DNA from 2 places in the Mesorhizobium sp. 43Arga genome. Region 2 is predicted to be linked to the other one. Evidence: predicted binding sites of a transcription regulator. Region 2 holds the regulator's gene; the other holds the start of a gene.
The links. Region 2 encodes PhoB, which activates phosphate uptake and scavenging genes when phosphate is short. Its sites were predicted from a motif close to TGTCATNNANCTGTCAT; they were not measured.
Positions count from the first base shown of each region.

Region 1 (4,144 bases), on a different contig from region 2:
GGCCTTGATGCCCTGGTTGCCGAGTTCCTTGTAGAACGGCACGTTGGCGTCGCCGTTGACGGTCGAGACGACGGCGGTCTTCTTGCCGGCCGAGCCGAACTTCTTGATCGCCGAGACTTCGGTCTGCCAGTCGGAGAAGCCGAACGGCGTGTAGTTGACCATGATGTCTTCGGCCGCGACGCCCTTCGCCTTCAGATAGGCTTCCAGGATCTTGTTGGTGGTGCGCGGATAGACGTAGTCGGTGCCTTCCAGCACCCAGCGCTTCACCGAGCCGCCATCCTCGCTCATCAGATAGTCGACCGCTGGAATGGCCTGCTGGTTCGGCGCGGCACCCGTGTAGAACACGTTGCGCTCGCTTTCCTCGCCCTCATACTGGACGGGATAGAACAGGATGTTGTCGAGTTCGGAGAACACCGGCAGCACCGACTTGCGCGACACCGAGGTCCAGCAGCCGAACACCGCCGCGACCTTATCCTTCGAAATCAGCTCGCGCGCCTTTTCGGCGAACAGCGGCCAGTTGGAAGCCGGATCGACGACGACGGCTTCGAGTTTTTTGCCGAGCAGGCCGCCCTTGGCGTTCTGCTCATCGATAAGCATCAGCATGGCGTCCTTCAGCGTCGTTTCCGAAATCGCCATGGTCCCCGACAGCGAATGGAGAATGCCGACCTTGATCGTATCGTCAGCCGCCCTGGCGGGCGCCGACATCAACAGGCCGGCGGCAACCACGCTCGCCGAAAACATTTTTGTTATTGTCGAGAAATTACTCCTCATACCGGAAGACTCCCAAGCTGGTTGATTGCACCGCAACAATACAATGCAACCCCCATGCCAACCGCTGCCCGGATGCTGAAAATCGGCAAATAATCAAACATTATCAGATGATTAGTATATTAGATTGAACAAGAAAAGGAGAGCCGGTTAAAAATTGGTTGAGGGAAATTTGCGCAGCGCACACTGCGTCTGCCTAAATTTTGCCCAATATCATCAAATGCCTAGATTTTGGCCTCACCACGCGAGGCGGGGATGACAAATGTTGCGGCACAGCGCAAAAATAGGGCAAGCTCGTTGCTCAACCGGGCGACGTCATGGCATCCCTGATTTCACACATTTTTATCGGCACAGTGTTTCTGGTGGTGGCGACCGGCGCCGCACGCGCCGACTTCAGCGATGGCAAGATGCCTGACGGCACCTATCACTGCGAAGTCTACCTGCTCGGCATGTTCCTCGACCTCGGCGACATCACCATCAAGGGAAACGTTTACACAGGCCCGATAACCTTCGGAACCGCCCAGCAGGCCTATAACTATCAGATGGACGCAAATGGCGTGATCTCCTGGCTGGGACCGCTCGGCGGTTACACCGCCGGCGGCAATTCGCTGTCGATGACCCAGGCAACGCTGGACGGCCAGAACGCGCCTTCCTTCGACATCATCATGAAGCAGCCCGACGGCGCGTTCACCGCCTCGACCTGCACAAGGGGAAGCAATCCGTAGGGACCGGCGCGGCCGTACGTCCCGCAAGCCGTGTCCGCCCTCTCATGTCATCTGGATGTTGCCGAAGCTGGATAGGCAGCGGTGCGCCGTCACCCATCCACATCGAGAGGCAGACACATGGCCAATTTCCCGTCTTCATCCTCCCCTGTCATTCGCGAAATCATCGCCGAGCGCGTCTCGCGCCGGTCCCTTCTGAAAGGCAGCCTGGCATCCGGCGCCCTGATCGCCGGCGGCAGCTTTGTCGGCTCGTTGTTTGCCGGCGAAACACATGCGGCCGCGGCGCTTTCCACCCTCGGCTTTTCCGAACTGAAGCGCGTCTACGACAAGACCCACGCCGCCGCCGAAGGCTATGAGACAACGATCGTCGCCCGCTGGGGCGATCCGCTTGTCGCCGGCCTGGGGGATTTCGACGGCAACAAGATCGCCGCCGACGAGCAGGACAAGCGCTTCGGCTACAATTGCGACTACATCGCCTTCCTGCCGCTGCCCAAGGGTTCGGTGAACTCCGACCACGGCCTGCTTTGCGTCAACAACGAATATATCTCGCCCAATGTGATGTTCCCCAGCATGACCGAAGACGGCGCCGGCAAGGCGATGAGCAAGGAACAGGTCGATCTCGGCCTGACGGCGATGGGCCACTCGATCGTCGAAATCATGCTTAAGGACGGCAAGTGGCAAACCGTCGAGGACAGCCCGCTCAACCGCCGCATCACCGCGAACACCGAGATGACCGTTTCCGGACCGGTGGCCGGCCATGCCTTGATGAAGACCACAGCCGATGCGACCGGCACGAAAGTGCTCGGCACCAGTTACAATTGCAGCGGCGGCTTCACTCCCTGGGGCACCGTGCTGACCTGCGAGGAAGGCGTTTCCGACCTGTTCGGCGGCGACCCGAAAAAGGCGCCGACCGCTGACATTCTCGACCGCTACGGCTTCGATGGCTCCGACATCTACGGTCGTGGCCGCTTCCATGACCGCTTCAACATCGACAAGGAGCCAAACGAGCCGAACCGCTTCGACTGGGTGGTCGAGATCGACCCTTATGATCCCAGGTCGAAGCCGGTGAAACGCACGGCCCTTGGCCGCATGTCGCACGAGGCCTCCACGGTCGTCCTTAACAAGGATGGCCGCATCGTCGTCTATATGGGCGACGACGACTATTTCGAATACATGTACCGCTACGTCTCGAACAAGGCCTACGACAAGGCGAATCCGGCTTCCGGCAACGGCCTTCTCGATGATGGCGTGCTCTCGGTCGCCCGTTACGACGCCGACGGCTCCATGACATGGCTGCCGCTGGTCCACGGCCAGGGCAAGCTCACGGCGGAGAACGGTTTTGCCGACCAAGCCGAGGTGCTGTTGAAGACGCGCCTTGCCGCCGACGCGCTTGGCGCGACCCCGATGGACCGGCCGGAGGACATCGAGACCAATCCGGTCACCGGCCGTGTCTACGCTGTCATGACCAAGAACAAGAAGCGCGACGAATCCAAGGTCAACCCAGCCAATACGCGACCCGAAAACCTCTGGGGCCACATTATCGAGCTGATCCCGCCTGGCGGCCGCAGCATCGAGGCCGACCACACCGCCGATAAATACGCCTGGGACCTGTTCGTCCTCTGCGGCAATCCCAAGGACGCCAAGGTCGGCGCCATCTTCCATCCCGAGACGTCGGACAATGGCTGGTTCGTCTGCCCCGACAACATCACCTTCGACCCGGCCGGCCGGCTGTGGGTGGCGACCGACGGCGCCAATGATTTCGACCTGCCGGACGGCGTCTATGGCGTCGACACGGAAGGCCCGGCGCGCGGCCTGCCAAAGCTGCTCTTCACCTGCCCGCATGGCGCGGAAGCGACCGGCCCTTGCTTCACGCCGGATGGCACGACGCTGTTCCTTTCGGTCCAGCATCCGTCCGAGGATGCCGAAACGCTCGACAAGGCACAGTCGCTGTGGCCCGATTTCAAGAACGGCCAGCCGCCGCGGCCATCGGTGGTCGCCATTCGCCGCAAGGACGGCCAGCCGGTTGGGGCCTGAGACCGCCAGGCTCAAAAAGAGGCGCGGAACCCGGGCGGTCCCGCGCCGGCGGGAGACGGCCTAGCGCCCCTCCGTGGCGATTTCGAGCGCCAGCCGGCTCATATCGGTGAAAAGCGCCTGGCGTTCGGAATAGTCGGCCTGTTCGCCAGTAACCAGATTGTCGACGACGGTCAGCAGCGATAACGCCCTCGCCCCGAAATGCGCCGCGATACGGTAGAGCGCGCTGGTCTCCATGTCCACGGCCAGCGCTCCGAGCGCCCTTGCCTCGGCATAACGGGTGCGCGCTGCGGGATGGTAGAATATGTCGGTGCAGACTGTCAGACCGGCGTGGTGGTCGATGCCGAGTTCGGCTGCTCTGGCCAATGCGCGGGCGAGTAACGCCGGATCCGGGCCGGCATCGGCGTCGTAAAGGCCAAAGACCTGGCCGTTCTCGGCGTTTTCCGGCCGTGCCGATTGCGAGATCACCAGGCTGCGCAGCTTGGCCTCGGCGCTCAGGCCGCCGCAGGTCCCGGTGCGGATCAATGTTCGGACGCCATAGTAGTCAAGCAATTCATGGGCATAGATCAGGAACGACGAAACCCCGATACCCGTCGCCTGAATGCTGACGGGCTGGCCGCGAT
Region 1 covers NZ_JBSKBO010000003.1:61,046-65,189, reverse strand. Annotated here, with positions in the region: gene urtA (urea ABC transporter substrate-binding protein) at 1-771, opposite strand, end outside; gene ACWGS8_RS12930 (hypothetical protein) at 1,086-1,493, shown strand; gene ACWGS8_RS12925 (PhoX family protein) at 1,611-3,524, shown strand; gene ACWGS8_RS12920 (purine-nucleoside phosphorylase) at 3,585-4,144, opposite strand, start outside.
Region 1: a site for PhoB is predicted at 1,539-1,555, ahead of ACWGS8_RS12925 (PhoX family protein). Genes of this name have one in related genera too.

Region 2 (4,144 bases):
GGCGGAAATGTACTTGTCGCCGGCGGCCTCGATGGCCTTCTTCATGGCGGCCTCGTCGGTCTTCCAGCGCTCTTCCTGGAAGTTGGACCACGAAACGCCGATGACCTTGTCCTTCGCCTGCGCGACCGACGCAAGCGTCAGCGACATGGCGACACCCGCCAGGATGGCGGCTGTGAATCTCTTCATGATATTCCTCCCTGCGCCGCGTATGGCGCGACCAAACTGGCCCGAAGGCCGGCACAAAGGCTCTATTTTTTCGAGCCTCGAAAAAACACTGATCCAACACCGGAACGCTGTCAACAACGATTCTGAGGGATTTTGATGTCCTTCTGATTTTTTTTCGAGCCTCGGAATAAATAAATGACAGGACTGGCCGCTTCTGCCAGTATTTGATCGTGTCGCCGGCAGCGTTCGAGGGAGGACCGGAAGAACCGCGGCGATCGGGAGGATGTGAAAAAGCATGTCGGTCGGAATCCGCCACGACGATCTGCGCCGGCGCAACCGCGCCATGGTGATTGCGGCCGTGCGCCGGGCCGGCCGGCCCTCGCGCACCGAGATCGCCGCGACCACCGGCCTCAGCCATTCGACCATATCGGCCATTTCCTCCGACCTGATCGGCGAAGGCATCCTGGCCGAGGGCAGGCCCAGCGAGGCCGGCGCGCTGAAGCGCGGCAGGCCGCAGGTCGGCCTCGGCCTCAACCCCGAGGCCGCGACTGTGATGACCGTGGTGCTGTCGCTGAATTTCCTGTCGGTCGCCGTCATCGACTATGCCGGCCAGGTGATATCGGAAGAACAGCGCCGGTTGGACACGTTGACCATGTCGCGCGAGGCGCTGATCGGCGAATGCGTGGCCATCGTAAGGCGGCGTCTCGAGGATCCCGACATCGATGTGCGCAGCGTCGCCCGTATCGCGCTGGCGATCCAGGGCATCACCGACACCAAGGCCCGGGCAATGCTCTGGTCGCCGATCACCCCGCAGACCGACATCGCCTTCGCCGACATACTCGAAGCCGAGTTCGGCATCCCCGCCACCATGGAAAACGACTGCAATATGATGGCGGTGGCGCTGCGCTGGCGCGATCCCGAGCGCTATCGCGACGACTTCATCGCCATCCTGCTTTCGCACGGTATCGGCATGGGGCTGGTGCTGAAGGGCGAGCTGTTCACCGGCACCCATTCCTCGGGCGGCGAGTTCGGCCATATGATCCATCGGCCCGGCGGCGCGCTCTGCCGCTGCGGGCGGCGTGGCTGCGTCGAGGCCTATGCCGGCAACTATGCCATCTGGCGCAACGCCAGGCAGCTCAGCGAGGACACCGAGCCGGTTGCCGATGTCAGCGACGCGCAGATGCGGGCGCTCGCCGCGACGGCACGCGAACGCGACGGGCCTGAGCGCGAAGCCTATCGCAAGGCCGGGGAGGCACTCGGCTACGGCCTCGGCAGCCTGTTTGCGCTGATCGATCCCGCGCCCGTGGCCATGGTCGGCGTCAGCGCCGCCGCCTTCGACCTGATCGAGCCGGCGTTGCGCGAGGCCATTGCCCAGACCGCCGGCGGCCAGCATTCGGAGTCGATCTCCTTCGACACCGAGCCGAACGAACTGCCGCTGATCCGCGAAGGCTGCGCCATGCGCGCCCTGACCTTCGTCGACCAGGAGATTTTCGCGCCGGGCGTGCAAACGAAAGCAGGCCTTGCCGCGAAGAAAAACGTCGCCTGAGTCAGGTCGTGCTCAATCCTCGCGGATCGCGTAGCCCGCCCCACGAATGGTGCGGATGACGTCGGGCATGCGGCCATTGTTGACCGCCTTGCGCAGCCGGCCGACATGCACGTCCACGGTGCGCTCGTCGATATAGATCGTCTCGCCCCAGACATTGTCGAGCAGCTGGCTGCGTGAGAACACGCGGCCGGGATGCCGCATCATGAATTCGAGCAGGCGGAATTCGGTCGGCCCTAGCCGGATCTCGCTCTTCTTGCGATAGACCCGGTGCGATTCACGGTCGAGCACGATATCGCCGACCTTGAGCACGCTGGACAGCACTTCCGGCTTGGCGCGGCGCAGCAGCGCCTTGACGCGAGCCATGAATTCCGGCGTCGAGAACGGCTTGACCAGATAGTCGTCGGCGCCGGTGGAGAGCCCACGTACCCGGTCGCTTTCTTCGCCCCGCGCGGTCAGCATGATGATCGGCAGCCGCTCGGTCTCGGGCCGCATTCGTAGGCGCCGGCAGAGCTCGATGCCGGACACCGCCGGCACCATCCAGTCGAGCACCAGGAGATCGGGCACGTTCTCCTGCAGGCGGATTTCGGCTTCGTCGCCGCGAGTCACCACCTCGACCTGATAACCCTCCGATTCCAGATTGTAGCGGAGGAGCACACCCAGCGGCTCCTCGTCCTCCACCACCATGATGCGTGGTGCGATCATCGATTGGTTACCCCTGAGCTCAGGCCACCGGCGCCGACATCGCCGTCTCGTCCTGTTTTGGACGGTTGGCGGGCAGTTGCGTGCCGGTCAGGACATAGTACGCATTCTCGGCGATGTTGGTCACGTGGTCGCCGATGCGTTCGAGATTCTTGGCGCAGAACAACAGATGCGTACAGGCCGTGATGTTGCGCGGATCTTCCATCATATAGGTCAGCAGTTCGCGGAAGACGGAGGTGTATTTGACGTCGATCCGCTCGTCGTCGGCACGCAGCTTCGCCAGGGCCGCGGCATCACGCGCCGCATACTCCTCGATCACCCCCTGCACCTGGATCAGCACCAGCTGGGCCATGGCGTCGATGGAATGCGACAGGTCGCGCGGCGTGGCGCTGAGGCCGACAGTGCCGACCCGCTTGGCGATGTTCTTGGCAAGGTCGCCAATGCGTTCAAGGTCGCCGGCCATGCGGATCGAGCCTACGACATGGCGCAGGTCGTCGGCCATCGGCTGGCGCTTGGCGATCAGCGTGATGGCGCGGTCGTCGAGTTCGCGCTGGCGCGCATCCATGATGGCATCGTCGGAGACGACGCGCTGAGCGAGAGCATTGTCGGAGTTCAGAAGCGCCTTGGTGGCGCCGCCGACCATCGAACCGGCAAGGTCGCCCATGTCGCTGATCAGCCTGCTGATCTGTCCGAGATCCTCGTCGAAGGCTGCGACTGTGTGTTCGGCCATGATCCTGGTCCTCGTATGCGTGCGATCAGCCGAAGCGGCCAGTGATGTAGTCTTGCGTGCGCTTCTCGCGAGGCGACGTGAAAATCTTTTCGGTGCGGTCGAATTCGACCAGTTCGCCCAGATACATGAAGGCCGTCTGCTTCGAGACGCGCGCCGCCTGCTGCATGTTGTGGGTGACGATGACGATCGTGTAGTCGGCCTGCAGCTCGTCGATCAGTTCCTCGATCTTGGCGGTCGACAGCGGATCGAGCGCCGAGGCCGGCTCGTCGAGCAGGATGACCTCCGGCTTCACCGCCACGGTGCGGGCGATGCACAGCCGCTGCTGCTGGCCGCCCGACAGGCTGAGGCCGCTGGCATTGAGCTTGTCCTTGACCTCGGTCCACAGTGCTGCGCGCTTCAGCGCCTGCTCGACACGGCCGTCCATCTCGGCCTTGCTGATCTTCTCGTAGAGCCTGACGCCGAAAGCGATGTTTTCGTAGATCGACATCGGGAATGGCGTCGGCTTCTGGAACACCATGCCGATCTTGGTGCGCAGCAGGTTGAGGTCCTGCGAACGGTCGAGAACGTTCTGGCCGTCGAGCAGCACCTGGCCCTCGGCGGTCTGTTTGGGATAGAGCTCGTAGATGCGGTTGAAGACGCGCAGCAGCGTCGACTTTCCGCAACCCGACGGGCCGATGAAGGCGGTGACGCTGCGCTCGGGCAGCGACAGCGTGATATCCTTCAGCGCCTTCGACTGGCCGTAGTAGAAGTTGAGGTTCTTGACCTCGATCTTGGCCTTGGTCACCGCCTCGGCGGCGATCGTCATGTCTGGAGACAACATCTGGCTCATTTGTCCTCTCTGCGTCCGGTCAGGCTGCGCGCAAAGATGCTGAGCGCGAGAACCGTCAATGTGATGATGAGTGCGCCGGTCCAGGCCAGCTGCTGCCATTCCTCATAGGGACTGAGAGCGAACTGGAAGATGGTGACAGGCAGGCTGGCCATCGGCGCGTTGAGATTGCTCGACC
Region 2 covers NZ_JBSKBO010000001.1:411,497-415,640, reverse strand. Annotated here, with positions in the region: gene xylF (D-xylose ABC transporter substrate-binding protein) at 1-186, opposite strand, end outside; gene ACWGS8_RS02035 (ROK family protein) at 461-1,711, shown strand; gene phoB (phosphate regulon transcriptional regulator PhoB) at 1,724-2,413, opposite strand; gene phoU (phosphate signaling complex protein PhoU) at 2,433-3,140, opposite strand; gene pstB (phosphate ABC transporter ATP-binding protein PstB) at 3,166-3,969, opposite strand; gene pstA (phosphate ABC transporter permease PstA) at 3,966-4,144, opposite strand, start outside.